DNA from 3 places in the Salinicola endophyticus genome. Region 1 is predicted to be linked to each of the others. Evidence: predicted binding sites of a transcription regulator. Region 1 holds the regulator's gene; each other region holds the start of a gene.

The links. Region 1 encodes LexA, which represses DNA repair genes until DNA is damaged. Its sites were predicted from a motif close to TACTGTNTANNTANACAGTA; they were not measured.
Region 2: a site for LexA is predicted at 5,167-5,186, ahead of ABV408_RS05870 (putative DNA modification/repair radical SAM protein). Genes of this name have one in related genera too.
Region 3: a site for LexA is predicted at 3,724-3,743, ahead of recA (recombinase RecA). Genes of this name have one in related genera too.

The regions. Positions count from the first base shown of each region.
Region 1 is NZ_CP159578.1:2,369,573-2,377,000, forward strand. It holds gene ABV408_RS10710 (pyruvate, water dikinase regulatory protein) at 1-677, shown strand, start outside; gene ABV408_RS10715 (hypoxanthine-guanine phosphoribosyltransferase) at 785-1,357, opposite strand; gene nagZ (beta-N-acetylhexosaminidase) at 1,426-2,442, opposite strand; gene ABV408_RS10725 (TetR family transcriptional regulator) at 2,519-3,175, opposite strand; gene lexA (transcriptional repressor LexA) at 3,427-4,074, shown strand; gene dinB (DNA polymerase IV) at 4,087-5,148, shown strand; gene purU (formyltetrahydrofolate deformylase) at 5,183-6,031, opposite strand; gene ABV408_RS10745 (ribonuclease J) at 6,262-7,428, shown strand, end outside.
Region 2 is NZ_CP159578.1:1,275,264-1,282,691, forward strand. It holds gene ABV408_RS05855 (LysR family transcriptional regulator) at 1-878, shown strand, start outside; gene ABV408_RS05860 (multidrug ABC transporter permease/ATP-binding protein) at 1,069-2,751, shown strand; gene ABV408_RS05865 (DUF4130 domain-containing protein) at 2,756-3,811, opposite strand; gene ABV408_RS05870 (putative DNA modification/repair radical SAM protein) at 3,819-5,078, opposite strand; gene ABV408_RS05875 (RecQ family ATP-dependent DNA helicase) at 5,231-7,264, opposite strand.
Region 3 is NZ_CP159578.1:3,405,907-3,413,334, forward strand. It holds gene alaS (alanine--tRNA ligase) at 1-1,463, opposite strand, end outside; gene ABV408_RS15465 (regulatory protein RecX) at 1,980-2,435, opposite strand; gene recA (recombinase RecA) at 2,510-3,580, opposite strand; gene ABV408_RS15475 (nicotinamide-nucleotide amidohydrolase family protein) at 3,849-4,376, opposite strand; gene ABV408_RS15480 (hypothetical protein) at 4,589-4,774, opposite strand; gene mutS (DNA mismatch repair protein MutS) at 5,019-7,428, shown strand, end outside.

The DNA of each region.
Region 1 (7,428 bases):
TCGAGGTCACCGCGGAGCGTGACGGCGTGCGCCCGATCGTCATCGATACCATCGTCGACCAGTCGGTGCGCGCGATCGTTGCCGAGGCGCCGGCGTTCATGGTCGATATCTTCTCGACCTTCCTCGCCCCGCTGGAGGAGGAACTGGCGACCCACTCCACCTACACCGTCGGCCGCGCCCATGCCATGGGGCGAGACGATGTCTACATGCACCGTATCGACGCCGTGAACTTCGCCCTCGATAACGACGACGGGGCACGCACCCATCAGTACGAGGAGGCGGACATCATCCTGGTCGGGGTGTCGCGCTGTGGCAAGACGCCCACGTCGCTCTATCTGGCGCTGCAGTTCGGTATCCGCGCCGCCAACTATCCGCTGACCGAGGACGACCTCGACGAGAACGGCATTCTGGCCCTGCCGGCATCGCTGGCCAAGCACCGCCACAAGCTGTTCGGGCTGACCATCGATGTCAGGCGCCTGGCCGCGATCCGTACCGAACGCCGCCCCAACAGCCGCTACTGTTCAATGGACCAGTGCATGCAGGAGATCGAGCAGGCCGAAGCGCTCTATCGGCGCCAGAACATCCCGTTCATCGATACCACGCGCTTCTCGATCGAAGAGATTTCCACGCGCATGATGAACGAGACGGGCTTACAACGACGCTTCAGCCCGCGCTAGCGGCAACGGCGGGACGCGGAGCAGAGCGCGGGACGCAGGAGATAGAGGCAGCGGCGGCAGCGGGCCGCGATGGAAAGCGGCAGCAGCGTGGCACGCTGCTTCCAGGGTTACAGGTTCTTGGGCGCGAAGATACCGGGGGCGTTGCGCCAGTAGCCCTTGTAGTCCATGCCGAAGCCGAACACGTAGCGGTCGACCACTTCCAGACCACAGTAGGTCGCCTTGAGATTCGGCGAAGCCTTGCGATCGTGCTGCTTGTCGACCAGCACCGCGGTGGAGAGACTCGCTGCGCCCGCCTCACGGCAGTAGTCGAGAATCGCCGCCAGGGTCGCCCCCTCGTCGAGAATGTCATCGACGATCACCACATGGCGCCCGGCCATGGGGATCTCCGGCGAGACCCGCCAGAACAGCTCACCGCCACGGAGCCCGCCGCGATAGCGGGTGGCGTGGAGATAGTCGACCTCGAGCGGGAACCCGAGCCGGGTCAACAGATGCCCCGTCGTGATCAGACCGCCGTTCATCACGCAGTAGAACACCGGCAGCTTGTCGCCGAGATCGCGGGTGATCGCCGCGGCCATCCGGTCGAGGGCCTGCTCTACCTGGGCCTGGTCGATCAGACAGTCGGCGTTGTCCATGACCTCCTGCATCGAGTTCAGCGCGTCGGGGGGCGTAGATTGAGTCATCGTATTCCGTATCAATAGCAGTGGGCGGCAACCGGCAGGGCCGGCGCCGCCTGGGGACAGAGGGCGGATCACTCCGCCTCGTTGAGGGCTTCCAAGCGGGCGTGGGTACGCCGCCAGCGCGAGATCACCGCCAGCGACTCGAGGCTCGGCCGGGCGCGGGCGTAACGCAGCTTGGCGATCCGCGGCGCCTGGCGTCCGCTGCACGCATCCACCACCTCCCGCGCCGCTGCGGGGTCATTGCAGATCACCGCCATGTCGCAGCCGGCGGCCCAGGCCGCCTCGGCGCGCGCCGCCGGCGTTCCGGCAGCGTGGGCCGCCGCCATGGTCAGGTCGTCGGAGAAGATCGCCCCCTTGAAGCCGAGCTCTTCGCGCAGCAGCCCCAGCCAGCTGGGCGAAAAGCCCGCCGGGCGCTCGTCGAAGGCAGGAAAGATCACATGCGCCGGCATCACCGCATCGAGCTTGCTCGCCAGCCGCGCAAACGGCACCAGATCGTGCGCGCGCAGCGCCTCCAGCGAGCGCGGATCCCGGGCCACCGCATGGTGCGAATCCTGACGCGCCCCGCCATGGCCGGGAAAGTGCTTGCCGATGGCGACCATGCCGGCATCGTGCAGGCCATCGATGAAGGCACCGGCCAGCGCCGCGACCACCTCCGGGTCGGGCGAGAAGCTGCGCGAGCCGATCGCCGGCGACTGGTCATCGTCGAGGTCGAGCACCGGGGCGAAGGTCAGGTCGAAACCGCACGCGGCCATCTCCATGCCCAGCAGCCAACCGGTGTCCAGAGCCAGGGCCAGCGCGGCCTCCGGCGCCTCGGCGAATTGCCGCCCCAGGGTCGCCATCGGCGGCAGCCGGGTCACGCCCTGCTTGAGCCGCTGCACGCGCCCGCCCTCCTGGTCGATGGCGACCAGCAGGTCCGGGCGGCAAGCGCGAATCTCACCGATCAGCGCCTGGGTGGTGCCTGCATCCGGGGTGTTGCGCGCAAACAGGATGACGCCCCCGACCTCGGGACGGGACAGCAGCCGCCGCTCCTCCTCGCGCAGTCGAGTGCCCTCGACGTCCAGCATTACCGGACCCAGCGGTTGTGTCATAGCCGTTACCTGAAACCGTGAAGCGCCCGATTCTAGACGACCCGCCGGCGTCATGACAGAGGTCGGCACTGCGGCGTCAGCTCGCTGCCGCCTCCGGCGGCTCCAGCGGTGCCAGCATGCCCGCCGCTACCACCGGCTTGAGTCGTCGGATCAGATCGCGCACGGTGACATGCTCGTGATACTCGTTGTCGGCGATATCGCGCAGCGCATCCAGTCCGGAGAGCGTGAATACCACGGTCCCGAGCATGAAGTGGAGGCGCCAGAAGCGCTCCGCCTCCGGCAACCCGGGCGTGGCCAGACGCAGGCAGGCGACGAAGCGGTGGAAGGTTTCGCCATAGTGCGCCTGGATATAGCGTCGCAGATGCCCCTGGGCCTGGGTATAGGCGAGTCCCAGGAGCTTCATGAAGATCTTGAGACTGTGGCGCTCCGCCGGTACCTCGAGCACGCTCTCGGCCAGGCGCTCGAGCAGCACCTCGAGGGGGATGGCCTGCCCGCCATAGTGACGCTCGAGCCCGTCGAGCGCGTGATTGAGGCGCTCGGAGAAGGGGTCGAGATAGCGCGCGAAGACCGCCTGGATCAGCGCCTTCTTGGAGCCGAAATGATAGTTGACCGCCGCCAGATTGACCTTGGCCCGGGTGGTGATGTTGCGCAGCGACGTCTCGGCGAACCCCTTCTCGGCGAACAACACCTCGGCGGTGTCGAGAATGCGGGTCACAGTGTCGGACTGAGCCATGGACTACCTCTTTCCTGTCGATATCGGCGGCTGTTCACGGGCATCGAACCTGCCGGCCAACGCCTGTCGAATCAGCTAAAAAACGCCTGTTTGAAACGCTTTCGAATCTAACCACCCCCGGCGCCACGGCACAATCGCGGCAAACGTCGAAGGCGCTCTGCGCTTTGCCCCCTTTCCCTGCCCAGCAGGACTGGATACAATTCCAGACTGTATACATGACCACGCCCTGACAGGCCCCGGGGAGACGCCCAATGTCGAGACCGCTCACCGCCCGGCAGCAGAACGTCTACGATTTCATCGTCAAGACGATGACCGAGTTCGGCTATCCACCCACCCGCGCCGAGATCGCCAAGGCGCTGGGATTCCGCTCTCCCAATGCCGCCGAGGAGCACCTGCGTGCGCTCGATCGCAAGGGTGTGATCCGCATGATTCCGGGGACATCCCGCGGGATCCGTCTGCCCGCTGCGGCCGGCACCCCGGAACCCACCGACCCCGCCGAAACCGGCCTGCCGATCGTGGGCAACGTCGCCGCCGGTAGCCCGATTCTCGCCGCCGAGCACATCGACCGCTACTGCCCGCTGCCGGCGGACTACTTCGCCCCCAGGGCCGACTACCTGCTGCGTGTGCGCGGGCTGTCGATGAAAGACATCGGCATCCTCGATGGCGACCTGCTCGCCGTGCATCGCACCCAGGAAGTGCGCGACGGCCAGATCGTGGTCGCCCGGCTCGATGACGAGGTCACGGTCAAACGCTTCCACCGGCACGGGCGCCGCGTCACCCTGCTGGCGGAAAACGCCGACTTCGCCCCCATCGAGGTCGACCTGGAACATCAGCAGCTGGATATCGAGGGTCTCGGCGTAGGCATCATCCGCGGCGGCAACGGCCTGGGCCTGCAGTAGACGCCAGCGGCCATGCGCAAGATCCTCCACGCGGACTGCGACTGCTTCTACGCCGCGGTGGAAATGCGCGACGACCCCAGGCTACGCGACCTGCCGCTGGCGATCGGCGGCAGTGCCGACAAGCGCGGGGTCATCGCCACCTGCAACTACCCGGCCCGGCGCTACGGCATCCATTCGGCGATGCCCACCGCACGCGCCCTGCGCCTGTGCCCCGAGCTCAAGCTGCTGAAGCCCGACTTCGATCGCTACCGCCGCGTCTCGCATGACATTCAAGCGGTATTCCACGAGCTGACCCCGCTGGTGGAGCCGCTCTCTCTCGACGAAGCCTATCTCGACGTCAGCGAGGTCACCCGTTTCCAGGGCAGCGCGACCTGGATGGCGCACTGGCTCAAGCAGGAAGTGCTCGCGCGTACCGGCATCGTGGTCTCGGTGGGCGTGGCGCCCAACAAGTTCCTGGCCAAGATCGCCAGCGACTGGGACAAGCCGGATGGCCTGTTCGTGATTCCCCCCGCACAGATGGCAAGCTTCATCGAGGGGCTGGCGGTCGACAAGCTGCACGGGGTCGGTCCTGCCACCGCCGCCAAGCTGGAGGGGCTCGGCATCGCTACCTGTGCCGAACTGCGCGCCCGGCCGCTGGAGCAGTTGCTCGACGCTTTCGGCAAGTTCGGCCAGCGCCTGCACGAGCTGGCCCACGGCATCGACGACCGCCCGGTCAACGTCACCCGCGAGCGCAAGTCGGTCAGCGTCGAGACCACCTACGACAGCGATCTGCCGGACCTCGCCCAGTGCCACCAGGCACTGGCACCGCTGATCGCGCGTCTCGACGAACGCCTGGCCCGCCATGGCAATCCCGACATCGGCAAGCAGTTCGTCAAGGTGCGCTTTCACGACTTCACCAGCACCACCCAGGAGACCGGCGCCCGCGGCGTGATCCACGCGCGCTTCCACGAGCTGCTGGAGAGCGCCTGGCAGCGCGGCGGCCGCCCGGTGCGCCTGCTCGGGGTCGGCGTGCGCCTGGCGCCGGAGGCCGAACAGCGCCAGCTCAGTCTGTTCGACGGCGAGCAGCCGACCTGACGCCGCAGGCGCGACGCCGGCACCGCACAGGGGCTCAGGAGAAGACGACGGTCTTGTTGCCGTGGATCAGCACGCGGTCCTGCAGGTGCCAGCGCAGGCCACGGGCGAGCACCGCCTTCTCCACGTCACGCCCCAGCCGAACCAGGTCCTGGGGTGTATGGCAGTGCGACACCCGCTGAATGTCCTGCTCGATGATCGGCCCCGCGTCCAGCTCCTGAGTGACGTAGTGGCAGGTCGCACCGATCAGCTTGACCCCGCGCTCGAACGCCTGGTGGTAAGGCTTGGCGCCGGCGAAGGACGGTAGAAAGCTGTGGTGGATATTGATGATGCGCCCGGCGTAGCGCTCGCACAGCGCCGGCGGCAGGATCTGCATGTAACGTGCCAGCACCACGCTGTCGGCTTCGGCCGCATCGATCAGCCGCTCGACCTCGGCGAACGCGGGGGCCTTGTCGGCGGGGTCGACGCTCACCCGATGGAAGTCGATGCCGTGCCACTCGACGAGCGCGCGCAGGTCGTCGTGGTTGGAGATCACGCAGGGAATATCGCAATCGAGCTCCCCCGCCGACCAGCGGTAGAGCAGGTCGACCAGACAGTGCGACTCACGCGAGACCATCAGCACCACGCGCTGACGCCGGCTGGCGTCGCTCAGCCGCCAATCCATCGCGAACTCACGGGCGATGGTCTCGAACTCGGCCCGGAAGGCCGCGGCGCCCAGCGCCTCCGATTGAATGTCGTAGCGCATGAAAAAGCGCCCGTTATCCAGGTCGGAGTGCTGGTTGGCCTCGATGATGGAGCCCCCCTGGGCGGCGATGAAGCCCGAGACCCGGGACACGATCCCGACCCGGTCGGGGCAGGAGACGATCAAACGATAATTGTGCGGCATAACTCACGCTGACAGGGTCGATGAAACGAAAAGTCGCCGCGCACCGAGAGGAGGCGACGACGCAACCTGCCTCGGTAGCGGCGGCACGACGCCCGCCGCGATCGGGGCGGCGACATTGTACCCGATTCACCGTGGCTGCGACGCTCGCCGTTGCGTGGTCCGATCCCGGTTTGAGCGGGCCGAGAGCGATGCCTTATAGTGAGCCGAGACTTTTCCCGTTAAGGAAGCCGATGTTTCGTCCGCGCGCGCAGATTCGCCCCCGTACCTATCCGCCTCTGCTGTTTCATCCGTTGGGCGGCTGCGGTGAAATCGGCATGAACCTCTCGCTCTATGGCTACGACGATCACTGGATCGCGGTCGACTGCGGCATGATGATCCGCCAGGATCTACCCGACGCACCGCTGCAGATTCCCGATGTGGCCCACCTGGCGGCAGAGGGCATGATCCCCGAGGCGGTGTTCATCACCCATGGCCATGAGGACCATATCGGCGCCCTGGCCTGGATCTGGCCCCACTGGGGTTGCCCGGTCTATGCCACGCCGCTGGCGATCGAGATGCTGCGCGCCAAGTTCCTCGAGCGCGGTCTGCGCACCGATGCACTGTGCCCGGTGACGCCCGGCAGCAGCGTCGAGCAGACACCCTTCAAGGTCGGCTTCGTGGCGGTCACCCACTCCATTCCCGAGAGCTGCGCGCTGGCGATCGAGACGCCCGGGGCGCGCGTGCTGCATACCGGCGACTGGAAGCTCGATCCGGCGCCGCTGATCGGCCCGCCGATCGATTCGCGCCCCTTCGAGCGTCTGGCGCCGCTGGATCTGGTGGTGGCCGACTCGACCAATGCCGACGTCGAGGGTCACTCGCGCAGCGAATCGGAAGCCGGCGCAGCGCTCGAGGCGGTGATCCGCGAGTGCCGTGGACGGGTCGCGGTGAGCTGCTTCGCCAGCAACCTCGCGCGCATCCAGTCGCTGGGGCAGATCGCCGCGCGCTGCGGGCGCCGCGTGGCACTGCTGGGTCGCTCGATGGAGCGCATGGTCGCCATCGCCCGGCAGCTCGGCTATCTCGAGGACTTCCCACCCCAGGTGCCGACCTATGATCTCGGCTATCTGCCGCCGGAGGAGATCTTGATCATCGCCACCGGCAGTCAGGGGGAGCCGCGCTCGGCACTCTCGCGCCTGGCACAGGGACGCCATCCGCTGCTGGATCTGGAGGCGGGCGATCACGTCATCTTCTCGGCACGCGCCATTCCCGGCAACGAGCGCCCCATCGAACGCCTCAAGAACGGCCTCAAGCGTCTCGACGTGCACATCCACGACGAACACTCCGACCCGGCACTGCACGCTTCCGGGCACCCGGCACGGGCCGAGCTGCGCCAGCTCTACGGCTGGCTGAAGCCGCGTCTG
Region 2 (7,428 bases), 1.1 Mb from region 1:
ACTTCAAACTGCTGGTGGTCTTCGAAACCCTGATGCAGGAGCGCAGCGTCTCCCGGGCGGCGGAGCGGCTGTTCCTGGGCCAGCCGGCGACCAGCGCCGCGCTGGGGCGGCTGCGCGACGTATTCGGCGATCCGCTGCTGGTGCGTACCGGGCGCCAGATGGTGCCTACGGCGCGGGCGCTGGAGATCTATGATCAGCTGCAGCCGGCGCTGGATGCGATCTCCAGCGTGCTCAGCCGCACCAGCAGCTTCGACCCTGCCAGCAGCGAAGCGGTGTTCCGTGTCGGCTTCAGTGACGATATCGAGTTCGCCCTGCTGCCGGCGCTGCTCAAGCGCCTGCGTACCGAAGCGCCGGGTATCGTGCTGGTGGTGCGCCGGGCCGACTTCCACCTCATGCCGCAACTGCTCAATACCGGCGAGATCACCGTCGCCGCCGGCTATGCCCGCGATCTGCCGGCCAACGCCAAGCAGAAGATCCTGCGCCGCTCCCGTGCCAAGGTGCTGCGCGCCGATGGCCGCCCCGGTGCGCTGACCCTGGACGACTACTGCGAGCGCCCCCATGTGCTGGTCTCCTTCGACGGCGATCTGCACGGCTATGTCGACGATCTCCTGGCCGCCCACGGGCGCCAGCGCCGGATCGTGCTTGCCGTGCCGCAGTTCAACAGCCTCGCCTCGCTGCTGCAGGAGACCGACATGCTCGCCACGGTACCGGACTACGCCGCCGACGTGCTCGCCGCCCAGGGCGGGCTGCGCGTCGACGAGCTGCCGCTGGCGCGTGACCCTTCGCCGCTGAGCATGGTGTGGCAGAGCGTCTACGACAACGATCCCGCCGAGCGCTGGCTGCGCTCGCGGATTCAGATGATGTTCGCAGACGATTAAGCGTGCATGTCCATACTCATCTGACGATGGGCGTCGGGGGCAGGGCAAAGCGTGGGTCCTTTGCCAGGGATGGCAAAGGTAGCGCCCAGGGGGGGGGGGCGCGGCTTGACTTTGTGGGTGTAGATCAGAATCATTCGCGCTTGCCGGCCGTCCCACGGGCGGAGCCATTTTCGCCACCCACAGGATCGGCATGGAACTACTGCGCGTCGTCTTCCGTCACTACCGCTGGCCGTTCGTCGGCGTCATGCTGCTCAGCCTGCTCAGCGCGGTGCTGGGGATCGGCGTGATCGCCTTCATCAACCATGCGCTGATCGCCACCGAGGCCGGTGCCGGCGACAGCCGCGTGCTGACCACCCTGGTACCGTTCATCGGCCTGGTGGCGCTGCTGCTGGCGGTGACCCTGGGCTCGCAGCTGGCGCTCACCACGCTGGGCCATCACTTCGTCTATCGCCTGCGCGGGCGTCTGATCAAGCGCATCCTCGACACCGACATCGAACGCCTGGAGCAGCTCGGCAGCGCGCATCTGCTGGCGAGCCTGTCCAGCGATATCCGCAATATCACCATCGCCTTCGTGCGGTTACCGGAGCTGGTCCAGGGGGTGATCATCACCCTGGCCTCGGTGGCCTATCTGTTTTGGCTGTCGCCGCCGCTGCTGATGGTCACCGCGGTGTGGATCGCCATCACCATGCTGGTGGGGTGGTGGCTGGTGTCGCAGGTCTATCACCATATCCATATCACCCGCACCACCGACGACCGCCTCTATCGCGACTACGAGACGGTGATCCACGGCCGCAAGGAGCTGTCGCTCAACCGCGACCGCGCGCGGCATCTGCTGGAGGAGGTGTATGACACCCACGCCCGCATCTACCGCGACCACATCATCCGCGCCGACACCTGCCATCTGAGTGCCGGCAACTGGACCAACATCATGATGCTCGGTGCCATCGGCGTGGTGTTCTTCCTCGCCAACGGACTGGGTTGGTCCAATACCGCGGTCGCCGCCACCTTCTCGCTGACGCTGTTGTTCCTGCGTTCGCCGCTGATCCAGGCGGTGGGGGCGACGCCGACCCTGATCACCGCCCAGGTCTCGTTCGACAAGCTGCGCGAGCTGGAACTGGCGCCTTACCGGCCCTCCTTCGACCTGGTCGAAGAGCACGGCGAGTGGCAGACGCTGGCACTGCGCGGGGTCACCTATCGCTACCCCGAGCGTGGCGGGCGTGAGGGCTTCGCGGTGGGCCCGCTCGACCTCGAGCTCGTCCGCGGCGAGCAGGTCTATCTGATCGGCGGTAACGGCAGCGGCAAGTCGACCCTGGCCAAGCTGCTGACCGGGCTCTACCGGCCGCATGCGGGGGAGATCCAGATCGACGGTGTGGCGGTCACCGAGGCCGAATGGCCGCGCTATCGTCAGCGCTTCGCCGCGGTCTATACCGACTTTCATCAGTTCGACCGGCTGATGGGGCCGCGCGGCGGGGCCGCCGATCCGGCGCTGCTCGACAACTGGCTGGAGACGCTGCAACTGGCGCGCAAGCTCGAGCTGGAGGCCGGCCAGGTGCTGGATACCGAACTCTCCCAAGGGCAGCGCAAGCGCCTGGCACTGCTGATGGCACTGGTCGAGCAGCGTCAGATCCTGCTGCTCGACGAGTGGGCTGCGGATCAGGACCCGCAGTTCCGTCGGGTCTTCTACCGCGAGCTGATGCCGCGCTTCCGCGAACTCGGCATCACCGTGTTCGCCATCAGTCACGACGACCACTACTTCGCCGAAGCCGATCGCCTGCTGGAAATGCGCGACGGCCGGCTTTACGAACTCACCGGCGAGGCGCGCGATCTCGCCAGCCGTGATGCGGTGGCGCGGATCGATACCGCCTCTTCTTGAGCGACTAGCGGCGCGTGGGTGGTAGCGTCTTCCCCTTGCGCTCACCGACGCTCGCCTCCTGAGCCAGGCGGCGCCCGCCGTGGCGAGCGCGGGCTTCGAGCGCGGGGATCAGGTCGCCTTCGCTAAGATGACGCCAGAAGCGCTGCGGCATGTGCTGGGTCATGGCCCGATGATTGAGCCGCGCTGGATTGAAGGTGCTGACGAAGTAGGTGCGCCATAGCGCATGCTGGTCATCCGCGCCGGCGGCCTGGGCAGTCCGGGCGCGGGTGGCCCAGGCCTCGGGGCAGGGCGTGCGGTAATCCAGCTGCTTGCCGTCCCAGAACACGCCGCCACGCGGGGTGGCAATCAGGAAGGGGGTGCCGCCCAAGCGGTCGGCGAAGTGTTCGGCGCCCAGGTCGAGCACGTCGTGGGCCGGCTCGAACCAGGCGATAAAGCTGGCCTGGGACTCTTCCACCCCGAGGTCATTCTCTCTGTCGCGGTCATCCCTCCTGCCGAGGCAATCCGCTCTGCCATGCAAACCCTCTCCGCCAGGGGCTACCTTGGCACACCGGGTATCCGCCGTGTCGGCGTCCGTGGCGTCGCGATAAAAGCGCAGGAAGGCGTGCATATGGTGCGCCTCGCGCTTGACCGCATGGCGGCGCTGATGCAGCACGCGGCCATCGCTGTCGGCGGCGTGGGTGGCGTCGCGCTCGCCGTGGTGCAGGCGCCATATCACCCGATAGAGCAGCGCCCAGCGGTTCTGTTCGCCGCCGCCGCTGCGATAGCGGGAGGCGCTTTCGAGCAGGGCCAGGTCCTCGCGGCCGATGCGTACCGGCGGTGGCGGCACGTTCGGCTCGGGCAGCCTGACAGCGCCGGCCCCTGTGTTGGAGACAGCGCCGGAGGCGGTATCGGCTTCGGCGCTGGCGAAGAGATCCTCCTGGCTTTCGCGCGCATCCTGCCACACCACCGCCGCCGGCGGCACACCGGCCTGCAGCAGACGCCGGGCAGCGTCGCGCCACTGGCCGAAGTCCTCGGCGGGAACCACCCAGGGCATGGCACCGGCTGACGGCGCAGGCATCATCGCGGGCTCACCATAGTGCCATCTGCGCCGGCTGCGGCGCGGTCAGCTGCTGGCGCAGGCGGGCACTGTCGCGCTGGCCATCGGCGGGGCGATAGTCCTGGGTCACCACGAAGGGGCGCAGTGTCTCCACCCGGCAGCGCAGCGCGATCAGATCCTGAAAGCGGATCCTGCGCTGGCGGCGCAGCTCGACCAGCCGCTGTACGCTCCTCAGGCCGATCCCCGGCACGCGCGCGATCAGCGCAGGCTCGGCGCGGTTGAGATCGACCGGGAAGGTATCGCGATGGGTCAGCGCCCAGGCCAGCTTGGGGTCGATCTCCAGCTCCAGATTGCCCGGTTTGCCGAGCAGCTCCGCGGCGGCGAAGCCGTAACCGCGGATCAGGAAGTCGGCCTGGTAGAGCCGATGTTCGCGCAGCAGCGGTGGCGCCGCCTGGGGCAGGCCAGCGGGGCGTTCGGGGATCGGGCTGAAGGCCGAGTAGTAGACACGCTTGAGGCGGAAGTCGCGGTAGAGCTGCTCGGCGGACTGCAGGATGGTGCGGTCGTCGGTGGCATCGGCGCCGACGATCATCTGCGTGCTCTGCCCGCCCGGAGCGTAGCGCGGCGCCAGACGTTTGGGGTTGGCGCTGCGCGGTGGCTGTCTGGCGTCCTGGGTGGCCGCGTCGTTGGCGGCATCGATGCCCTGGCGGATCTGCCCCATCGCCGAGTGGATGGTACCCAGCTCCTTCTCCGGGGCCAGGGTCTTGAGACTCGTGAGCGTCGGCAGCTCGATATTGGCGCTCAAGCGGTCGGCATAGCGCCCGGCTTCTTCCAGCAGTTTGGGGTCGGCCTCGGGGATCGCCTTGAGGTGGATATAGCCACGGAATTGATGCGTCTCACGCAGCAGCTTCGCCACCTGGATCAACTGCTCCATGGTGTAGTCGCTGGAGCGGATGATGCCCGAACTCAGGAACAGCCCGCTGATGGTGTTGCGGCGATAGAAGGAGAGCGTGAGCCGCACCACCTCTTCCGGCGTGAAGCGGGCGCGCGGAATATTGCTCGAGCGGCGGTTGATACAGTACTGGCAGTCGTAGAGGCAGAAGTTGGTCAGCAGCACCTTGAGCAGCGAGACGCAGCGGCCGTCCGGGGTGAAGCTGTGACAGATCCCCATGCCGCTGGAGGCGCCCAGCCCGGCCTTGCCGCGGGAGCTGCGGTTGGGCGCGCCGCTGCTGGCGCAGGAGGCGTCGTACTTGGCGGCATCGGCCAGGATGGAGAGTTTGTCGATCAGCTCCATGGCGCACCTCGAGCAGGGGAGACGGCAGCCCCGGTGGCGGGCCGCCCCTGTCAGGGTGGCCGCCGCGATCGGGGAGCGTAATGCCAAATACTGTACTCAAAAACAGTGGTTTTGCATACAGTATTCGTGTCTCCGTATATGCCCGGTGCGTATCAGGCCGATGTCTCGCCTGCCGCCGCCAGCGCCTCGCAGCGCGTGCGGATCTCGGCATAGGGGTAGGCCTCGAAGCGCGCGTACCCGGGCAGCTTGCGCGCCTTGAGCGGGGTGAACAGCGGCATCGCCAGCCCGCACAGAAAGTGCGCCATGCGCTGGGGGCCGGGGGCCTCGCCCAGGGTGTCGCGGTGGTGGGCGATGAACGGCGCCAGCGCCTGCTGCAGCGTCTGCGCATCGGGCTCGGGCAGCGGCGGTGCCGGCGGCAGGCGGGCGATACGGCCGTGGCATACCGAACAATGGCCGCAGCCCTGGGCGGCCTGGACCGAGTGGCCGCAGCCAGTAGTACCCGCCGGCGGCGCTTCGCCGAAATAGGCCGCCAGGCGCCAGGTCAGGCAGGTGGTGGATTCGAACAGGTCGAGCATGGCGTGCAGCCGGGCGATCTCACTCGCCTCCCGCGCCTGGTACTCGGCTAGCAGCGTCTCGCTCAGGCCGTCGATGTCGAACTCGGGCGTCAGCACCTCGTAGACATCGGTCATGCGCTTGGCCTCCAGCACCACCCAGCCCTTCTCCTGGAAATACTCCAGCGCCGTGATCACCCGCCCCCGCGAGGCGTCGATGCCGGCCGCCGCCCCCGCCTGATAGAGACGCTCGAAATCCACCGTGCCCCAGGTGCGCGCCATCGGCACGTTGTCGACGATCAGCCGCACGAAGTCGGCGCGCTCGCCTTCGAAGCGCGCCACCAGCGCCTCTGCCGGCTCGACGTAGCGCAGTCGGTACTCGGCCAGATAGGCATAGCGCGGGGCGATGACGCCGTGCATCTCCAGGCGCACCAGCAGCGTCTTCAGCGGCAGCAGGCGCACGTTGCTGTCGCGCGAGAGGGTGTTGAGCAGTACCGGCCACTGGCGCTCCGGCCCGGCGCCGGCGGCGGCGATTTCGCCGAGCACGTGGCGAATGCCGGCGCGCTCCGGGGTGTCGCCGTAGACGAAGTTCTCCAGTACCCGCAGGCCGTCGCGGCCGGCCAGGGTGAGACAGCGCGAGGGCTGGCCGTCGCGTCCGGCGCGGCCGATCTCCTGGCTGTAATTCTCGATCGACTTGGGCAGGTCGTAGTGGAGCACGTTGCGGATATCGCCCTTGTCGATGCCCATGCCGAAGGCGATGGTGGCGACGATGCAGGCGAGCTCGCCGTGCATGAAGCCCTGCTGAATGGTATCGCGGGTCTCGCTGTCGAGCCCGGCATGGTAGGCGCGCGCGGCGATACCGCGGGCGCTCAAGGCCGCCGCCACCTGCTCGGCGCTGTGCTGCAGGGTGACGTAGACGATGGTGGGCGCGGCCGCGCCCGGCTGCTGCTGCGGTGCCAACCACGCCGCCAGGGTCTCCAGACGCTTGGCGGCCGGCACCGGCTCGACCAGCAGTTCGAGGTTGGGGCGATGGAAGCCGGTGGTGATCACGTCCTCGGCGGCGATGGCGAACTTGTCGCGCATATCGGCGATCACCGCCGGGGTCGCGGTGGCGGTGAGCAGCAGCGCCTGGGGGATGTCGAACTCGCGCTGGTAGTCGGGCAGCTTGAGATAGTCCGGGCGGAAGTTGTGGCCCCACTCGGAGATACAGTGGGCCTCGTCCACCACCAGCAGCGAGATCGCGATCTGGCGCAGGAAGTGGCGGAAGCGCTCGTTCTTGAGCCGCTCCACCGAGACCATCAGAATCTTGAGCTCGTTGCGCCGCGCCCGCTCCATGATCTCGCGCACGGTGTCGCGGTCCTGGGTGGAGTCGATGCTGGCGGCGGACACGCCGTGGCGCTGGAGAAAGGCGAGTTGGTCCTGCATCAGCGCCAGCAGCGGCGAGACCACCAGGGTGAGGTGGGGCAGGTGCAGCGCCGGGAGCTGATAGCACAGCGACTTGCCGGCGCCGGTGGCGAAGATCGCCGCGGTCGAACGGCCGCCGATGACGCGCTCGATCACCGCGCCCTGGCCGCCACGGAAATCGTCGAAGCCGAAGACGCGCTTGAGGGTCTGGCGAGCGGTCTCTTGGGTCATGTCGGGCTCCCTGGGTTGGCCGATGCAGCGCGTCCGGCCCGGCGCTGCGGGGCCGCAGTATCGCACGCCCGGGTGACGCTTGCAGGTCGCTGCCGTGTCAGCGGCGCGCACGGCAGACTCGCTGGCAAGTGCCGGCGTGCCCGCTCGGCTATCGCGAAGGGCTA
Region 3 (7,428 bases), 1.0 Mb from region 1:
GCGGTGAGGTCATAGGGGAAGCCGTAAGTGTCGTAGAGCTTGAATACTGTTGCACCATCAAGCTCAAGGCCTTCCATTGACTGCACAGTCACACCTGGCTCGTTAGCAACCAAGCCTTTGATAAAATTGGATTTTTCAGGCGCAACGAGAAGCAAGTATTCATACTCAGATCCCATATATTTTAGGATCGTCCAGTCCCTCTCGTCGCCGACGATTGCAGCATAAATATGCTGATACGCACCTAATTCTTTCTGGTATGTCCTACAAACTCTAGATGGATCAACGCTATCCACCTTAGAGGAGAGGTAAGGCTTCCCTTTCTTGCTCAGGAATTCTTTGAGAGCTAAATCAATTATCTCTACGTCCAAGAGCCTCATGCCGTGGTCCAGCGTCCGCGCGAACTGCTCTTCTTCCTTGAGCAGCACGCGTTCGATCTGCTCGCGCGCCTGACGCAGCTCGGGGTAGGCTTCCCCCATCTCGGCGTCGAGCGCCGCCACCAGCTTGTGGAAGAAGGTGCCGCTGGCGCCGAGCTTGTGCCCGTGGCGGATGGCACGGCGGATGATCCGCCGCAGCACGTAGCCGCGCCCCTCGTTGGAGGGCAGTACGCCATCGACGATCAAGAAGGCACAGGAGCGGATGTGGTCGGCGATCACGCGCAGCGACGGCGTGGTGGTATCGGCATGGCCGGTGACCTCGGCGGCGGCCGCCAGCAGCGCCTGGAACAGGTCGATCTCGTAGTTGGAGTGCACGCCCTGCATCACCGCCGCCATGCGCTCCAGGCCCATGCCGGTATCGATCGACGGCTTGGGCAGCGGGTGCAGCTCGCCGCTGGCATCGCGGTCGAACTGCATGAAGACCAGGTTCCACACCTCGATGTAGCGGTCGCCATCCTCTTCCGGGCTTCCCGGCGGGCCGCCCCACACTTCAGGGCCGTGGTCGTAGAAGATCTCCGAGCACGGGCCGCACGGGCCGGTGTCGCCCATCTGCCAGAAGTTGTCCTCGTCGAGCCGCGACAGCCGCGCCGGGTCGACCCCGATCTCGTCGACCCAGATGGTCGCCGCCTCGTCGTCGCTGTGGTGTACGGTGACCCACAGACGCTCCTTGGGCAGCCCCAGCACCTCGGTAATGAAGGTCCAGGCAAAGCGAATGGCATCGGCCTTGAAGTAGTCGCCGAAGCTGAAGTTGCCCATCATCTCGAAGAAGGTGTGGTGACGCGCGGTATAGCCGACGTTGTCGAGGTCGTTGTGCTTGCCGCCGGCGCGCACGCAGCGCTGGGCCGAGGTCGCCCGCACATAGGGCCGCGGGTCGCGCCCCAGGAAGACATCCTTGAACGGCACCATGCCGGCGTTGGTGAAGAGCAGGGTCGGGTCGTTTTCCGGCACCAGAGAGGCAGAAGGCACGATGGTGTGTCCGCGCTCCTCGAAGTAGTTCAGGAAAGCCTGTCTGATAGCTGCGCTTTTCATAAACAATCCGTAGCGAGAGTCCGTGGCAAAAATCCGTGACGACGGATCTTGGCGAAAGTCCGTGACGATAGGCGTGCCCACGGCGGCAAACGGACCACGTGGCGACGCGCAGACGGCCGTCTCGGCAGCGAGGCGCTGCTCCTGCGGCCATCGCAAGGCGCGTTAGTATAACGTGGTCGACTGTGAGTCTGTCGAGTGCGACACCCATGTCGCCGACATTCGCCGCCCTCGGGCGGATCGGATCGCCAGCAACGGCAACGGCACCGGCAACGTCTTGTCGGGCCTGCCCGGGTCTCGTGTCATGGGTGTAACCGGGGATGGGGAGAAACGAGAGGCTGGGAAAGAGGAACGCGGAGAGCGAAACGGGAAAGAGAAGCGCGAGCCGCTGGCACGGCGAGGGAGCGGGAGTGCAAGGCGCCAGGGTGAGAGATATCGCGGTCCGGCGCGTTGCCATGACAGCGTGGCGCACCAGGGGGCGCCGCCAGACCCGACAAGGTCGGGGATAAAGCCCGGGACTCAGAGCTCCCAGGCGTGGCGCATGGCGTGGCGCACCTGGTCGAAGCCGAACCCGCGCCCGGCCAGGAAGCGCTCGCGCTTGGCCCGTTCGCGGGGCGTGCTACCGGGTCCGGCGAAGCGCTTGGCCAGGGCCTGACACGCCAGCGCCTGCCAGTCCGGCGCCTCCGCCTCGAGCGCCAGCGCGGCCAGGGCATCGTCGATGCCACGCTGGGCCAGATCGCCGCGAATCCGTACCGGGCCGTGACCGAGCTGCACCCGGGAACGCACGAAGATCTCGGCAAAGCGGGTATCGGACTGCAGCCCCTCCGCCGCCAGCGCGTCCAGCGTGACGGCGATCTCCTCCGACTCGACGCCCTTGGCAGCCAAGCGCTGCTCGAGCTCGGCGCGGCTGTACTCGCGACGTGCCAGCAGGGCGATCGCCCGCTCCCGGGGCGGGATCTCCGCAGCCTCAGCCATGGCGTGCTCTCCTCCTCGGCGCCGACCTGAAAATCGCCCGTGTCATCAACCCAACCGCCTGCCCGCGCCTCGCGCTACAGCAGCGAGTCGTTGGCGTCGTCGGTGGCCGCGGCTTCCGCTTCCTTCTCCTTGTCCTTCTCCTTGGGCGCGGCGACGGCCAGCAGCTGGGCGCGAATCTGATCCTCGATCTCGGTCATGATCGCCGGATTCTCTTCCAGGTACTGGGCCGCATTGGCCTTGCCCTGGCCGATCTTGCTGCCCTTGTAGCTGTACCAGGCACCGGCCTTGTCGACCAGACTGCACTGCACGCCCAGGTCGATCACCTCGCCGGCATGGTAGATGCCCTTGCCGTAGAGAATCTGGAACTCGGACTGGCGGAACGGCGGCGCCACCTTGTTCTTGACCACCTTGACCCGGGTCTCGTTACCGGTGACCTCGTCACCCTGCTTGACCGAGCCGATGCGGCGAATGTCGAGACGCACGCTGGAGTAGAACTTCAGCGCGTTACCGCCGGTGGTGGTCTCGGGGCTGCCGAACATCACCCCGATCTTCATGCGGATCTGGTTGATGAACACCACCATGCAGTTGGCGTTCTTGATGTTGCCGGTGATCTTGCGCAGTGCCTGCGACATCAGACGCGCCTGCAGGCCGACGTGGGAGTCGCCCATCTCGCCCTCGATCTCGGCGCGCGGGGTGAGCGCCGCCACCGAGTCGATGATGATGACGTCGACACCGCCGGAGCGCACCAGCATGTCGCAGATCTCCAGCGCCTGTTCGCCGGTGTCCGGCTGCGACACCAGCAGCTGGTCGAGGTCGACCCCCAGCTTCTCGGCGTAGCTAGGATCGAGCGCGTGCTCGGCGTCGATGAAGGCGCAGGTCTTGCCCTGCTTCTGCGCCTGGGCGATCACCGACAGGGTCAGGGTGGTCTTGCCCGAGGATTCGGGACCGAAGATCTCGACCACACGGCCGTAGGGCAGACCGCCCACCCCGAGAGCGATATCCAGCCCCAGCGAGCCGGTCGAGACCACCGGGATGGCGGTGCGCGGCGTATCGCCCAGACGCATCACGGTGCCTTTGCCGAATTGGCGGTCGATCTGCGACAAAGCCGCGCTGAGTGCCTTGCTGCGATTTTCGTCCTGTGCCATGAAAGTCTCCTGTGAGTGCGTCGAAGACGAGCCTTGGAAAGCTGGCGTCGTGGGGTGGCGGCCGGAAAAGTGAGCCCGCCGCATAGGGCCACCCCGTGGGCGAGGCGTCCTTGGCGACGGGCGAGACGGCCAGGCCGCCCGATCACTGTATGATTAGCCAGTAGTATGGCGAAAAAAATCGCTCGCGCCTATATCCTCGCGTCGATTTTCCGCATGCGTCGCTGCATTTTCCGGGATAGCGCCCGGCGAGGCCAGTACCAAGTACCGCTCAGCTCGCGGCGGAGAAGGATTCGAGCAGCCCCGCCAGGGCGATCGCCACCGCCTGGGCGCGCACCGCGGCGCGCTCCCCCGGCAGCCGAAAGCACGCCACCCGCTGGGCCTCGGCATCGCCCCAGGCGAACCACACCGTCCCCACCGGCTTCTCGGCACTGCCGCCGCCAGGGCCGGCCACGCCGCTGATCGCCACGCCGAGCTCAGCGCCGCTGTCGCGGCAAGCGCCGGCGACCATCTCGCGCACGGTGGCCGCGCTGACCGCCCCATGCGCCTCTAACGTCCGCGCCGACACCCCCAGCATGCGCTGCTTGGCGGCGTTGGCGTAGGTGACATAGCCGCTGGCGAAGTAGCCCGAGCTACCGGCGATCGCGGTGATCGCCTCGGCCACGCCACCGCCGGTGCACGACTCGGCGGTGGTGACGAAACAGCCGGCGGCCAGGCACGCCTCGCCCAGGCGCCGGGCGAGCACCTGCGGGTCCTGGTCACTGCCGGGGGGCAGCGGATGATCGGTTGGAAAGTTCATGAGGACTCCTGCGGCTTCTGCGCCGTACCGGCACCCTCTGCGGACGGGCGCGTCTTGTCAGGCCGCTGCTGGCATATGCGTATCGGCCTGCGATTGATGGCATAGCGAGGCATCATATGCGAGGTGGCATATGGCCGGTGCCAGATACTTAGTATGCGAGCTTTGCGCGCCGACGCAACGCGTCTGGCCGGCGCGGGCGCCCACGCGGGCGACTATTCGGCGTCGCGCGGGTAGGTGGGCGGCAGCGGCTGCGCGTGCCCCCCGGCACACAGATCGGCGACCGCGATCTCGAGCAGGATGACCGCCAGTTCGCTGACGTTGACGTTGCGCCGGTTGGCCTCGATCGAGAGCAGCCTGAACGTGGAGTCACTGAGGTGATTGAGCACCAGCCGGGCCATGAGGGGGTCCTCGGATGCCGATTTCACCCACTGTAACGATTCGCCCGCCGCGGGCGAGACTGAAAACACTACACCTCGGGCATGAACCGGCGTCACCCCGGCGCGGGCGATCGGCGATGCAGCGACGCTGACCCACGTGGTAACCTTCGGCCTTTCTCCATGTTTCATACTTCATGCTTCGCCGGCCCCGGCGAGGCGCGTGCCGCAATGATGCCCCACGATACCCAGAGAGCCTCGTAACGCCATGCAGGATACGGCCGCCAGCAAAGCCCAGCAGCATACGCCGATGATGGCGCAGTACCTCAAGATCAAGCGTGAGCATCCCGAGGTGCTGCTGTTCTACCGCATGGGCGATTTCTACGAACTGTTCTACGACGACGCCAAGCGCGCCGCCAAGCTGCTCGACATCACCCTGACCGCGCGCGGCCAGTCAGCCGGTTCGCCGATTCCCATGGCCGGCGTACCCTATCACAGCGCCGAGTCCTACCTGGCGCGACTGGTGCGCTCGGGCGAGTCGGTGGCGATCTGCGAGCAGATCGGCGACCCCGCCACCAGCAAGGGACCGGTGGAGCGTCGGGTGGTGCGGATCGTCACCCCGGGCACGCTGCACGACGAGGCGCTTCTGGACGAGCGCCGCGACAATCTGCTGGTGGCCCTGCACCGCCACGGCGAACGCTGGGGCATCGCCTGGCTGGAGCTCTCCAGCGGCCGCTTCGCCGTAGTCGAGGTCGACGGCGAGGCCGACATGCAGGCCGAGATCCATCGCCTGCAGCCGGCCGAGCTGCTCGCCGCCGAGACCCAGGACCTGCCCCCGGCGCTGGCCGAGCGCACCGGACTGCGTCGCCAGAACGACTGGCACTTCGACCTGGAGACCGCTAACCGCCTGCTGTGCGACCAGTTCCAGGTGGCCGATCTGCGCGGCTTCGGCTGCACCCACCTGGAGGTCGCGCTGGTCGCCGCCGGGGTGCTGATCGACTACGCCCGCGACACCCAGCGCTCGCGCCTGCCACACGTCAACGCCCTCGGCATCGAGAGCCGCGACGACGCGGTGGTGATCGACGCCGCCAGCCGCCGCAATCTGGAGATCGACATCAACCTCGGCGGCAGCGGCGACAACACCCTGGCCAGCGTGCTCGACACCACCACCACGCCGATGGGGTCACGCCTGCTCAAGCGCTGGCTCAACCGCCCGCTGCGCGATCGCGCTCAGGTCAGCGCGCGCCAGGCGGCGGTACAACTGCTGCTGGAACAGGACGACCACCTGGCGCTGCGCGAGATCCTGGGCGAGGTCGGCGACGTCGAGCGCATTCTCGCCCGGGTCGCCCTGCGCAGCGCCCGCCCGCGGGATCTGGCCCGCCTGCGCGACGCGCTCAATGCGCTGCCCCAGCTGCAGAGCGCGCTGGGGACGATCGAGGGAGAGAGCGCCCTCGACGATCTGGCCCGGCACATTCGCCCCTACCCCGAGACGGCGGCGACCCTCAGCCAGGCGCTGATCGACAACCCGCCAGTGGTGATCCGCGACGGCGGTGTGATCCGCGAGGGCTTCGACGCCGAGCTCGACGAGTACCGCGGCCTGGCCGAGCACGCCGGCGACTATCTGGTGAAGCTCGAACTGCGCGAGCGCGAGCGCACCGGCCTGGCCGGGCTCAAGGTCGGCTACAACCGGGTCCACGGCTACTATATCGAGATCCCCCGGGCCCAGGCCCGCGAGGTGCCGGTGGACTACATCCGGCGCCAGACGCTGAAGAATGCCGAGCGCTTCATCATCCCCGAGCTCAAGGAGTTCGAGGACAAGGCGCTGTCGGCCAAGTCGCGCGCCCTGGCCCGCGAGAAGCTGCTCTACGAAGGGCTGATCGAGACCCTCAACGCCGAGCTCGACGCGCTGCAGGCCACCGCCCGCGCCCTGGCCGCGCTGGACGTACTGTGCACCTTCTCCGAGCGCGCGCGGAATCTCGACTTCGTGCGCCCGCAGCTCGGCGAGACGCCCGGATTCGAGATCATCGGCGGCCGTCACCCGGTGGTCGAGCACGTCAGCCAGCACCCCTTCGTGCCCAACGACCTGCGCCTGGACGATGCCCGCCGCATGCTGGTAATCACCGGCCCCAACATGGGCGGCAAGTCGACCTACATGCGCCAGGCCGCGCTGATCGCCCTGCTCGCCCATACCGGCAGCTTCGTGCCCGCCGAGCGCGCCGAGATCGGCCCGGTGGATCGCATCTTCACGCGTATCGGCTCCAGCGACGATCTCGCCGGTGGCCGCTCGACCTTCATGGTGGAGATGACCGAGACCGCCAGCATCCTGCACAACGCCACCGCCGAGAGCCTGGTGCTGATGGACGAGATCGGCCGCGGCACCAGCACCTTCGACGGCCTCTCGCTGGCCTGGGCCAGCGCCGAGCATCTGGCCCGCGCACGCGCCTTCACCCTGTTCGCCACCCACTACTTCGAGATGACCGCGCTGGCCGAGCAGCAGGAGACGGTGGCCAACGTCCACCTCACCGCCGCCGAGCACAAGGATGGCATCGTCTTCATGCACCGGGTCGAGGAGGGGCCGGCGAGCCAGAGCTACGGCCTCCAGGTGGCCCAGCTCGCCGGCGTACCGCAGCCGGTGATCGCGCGTGCCCGCGAGAAGCTGGCCAGCCTCGAACAGCCTC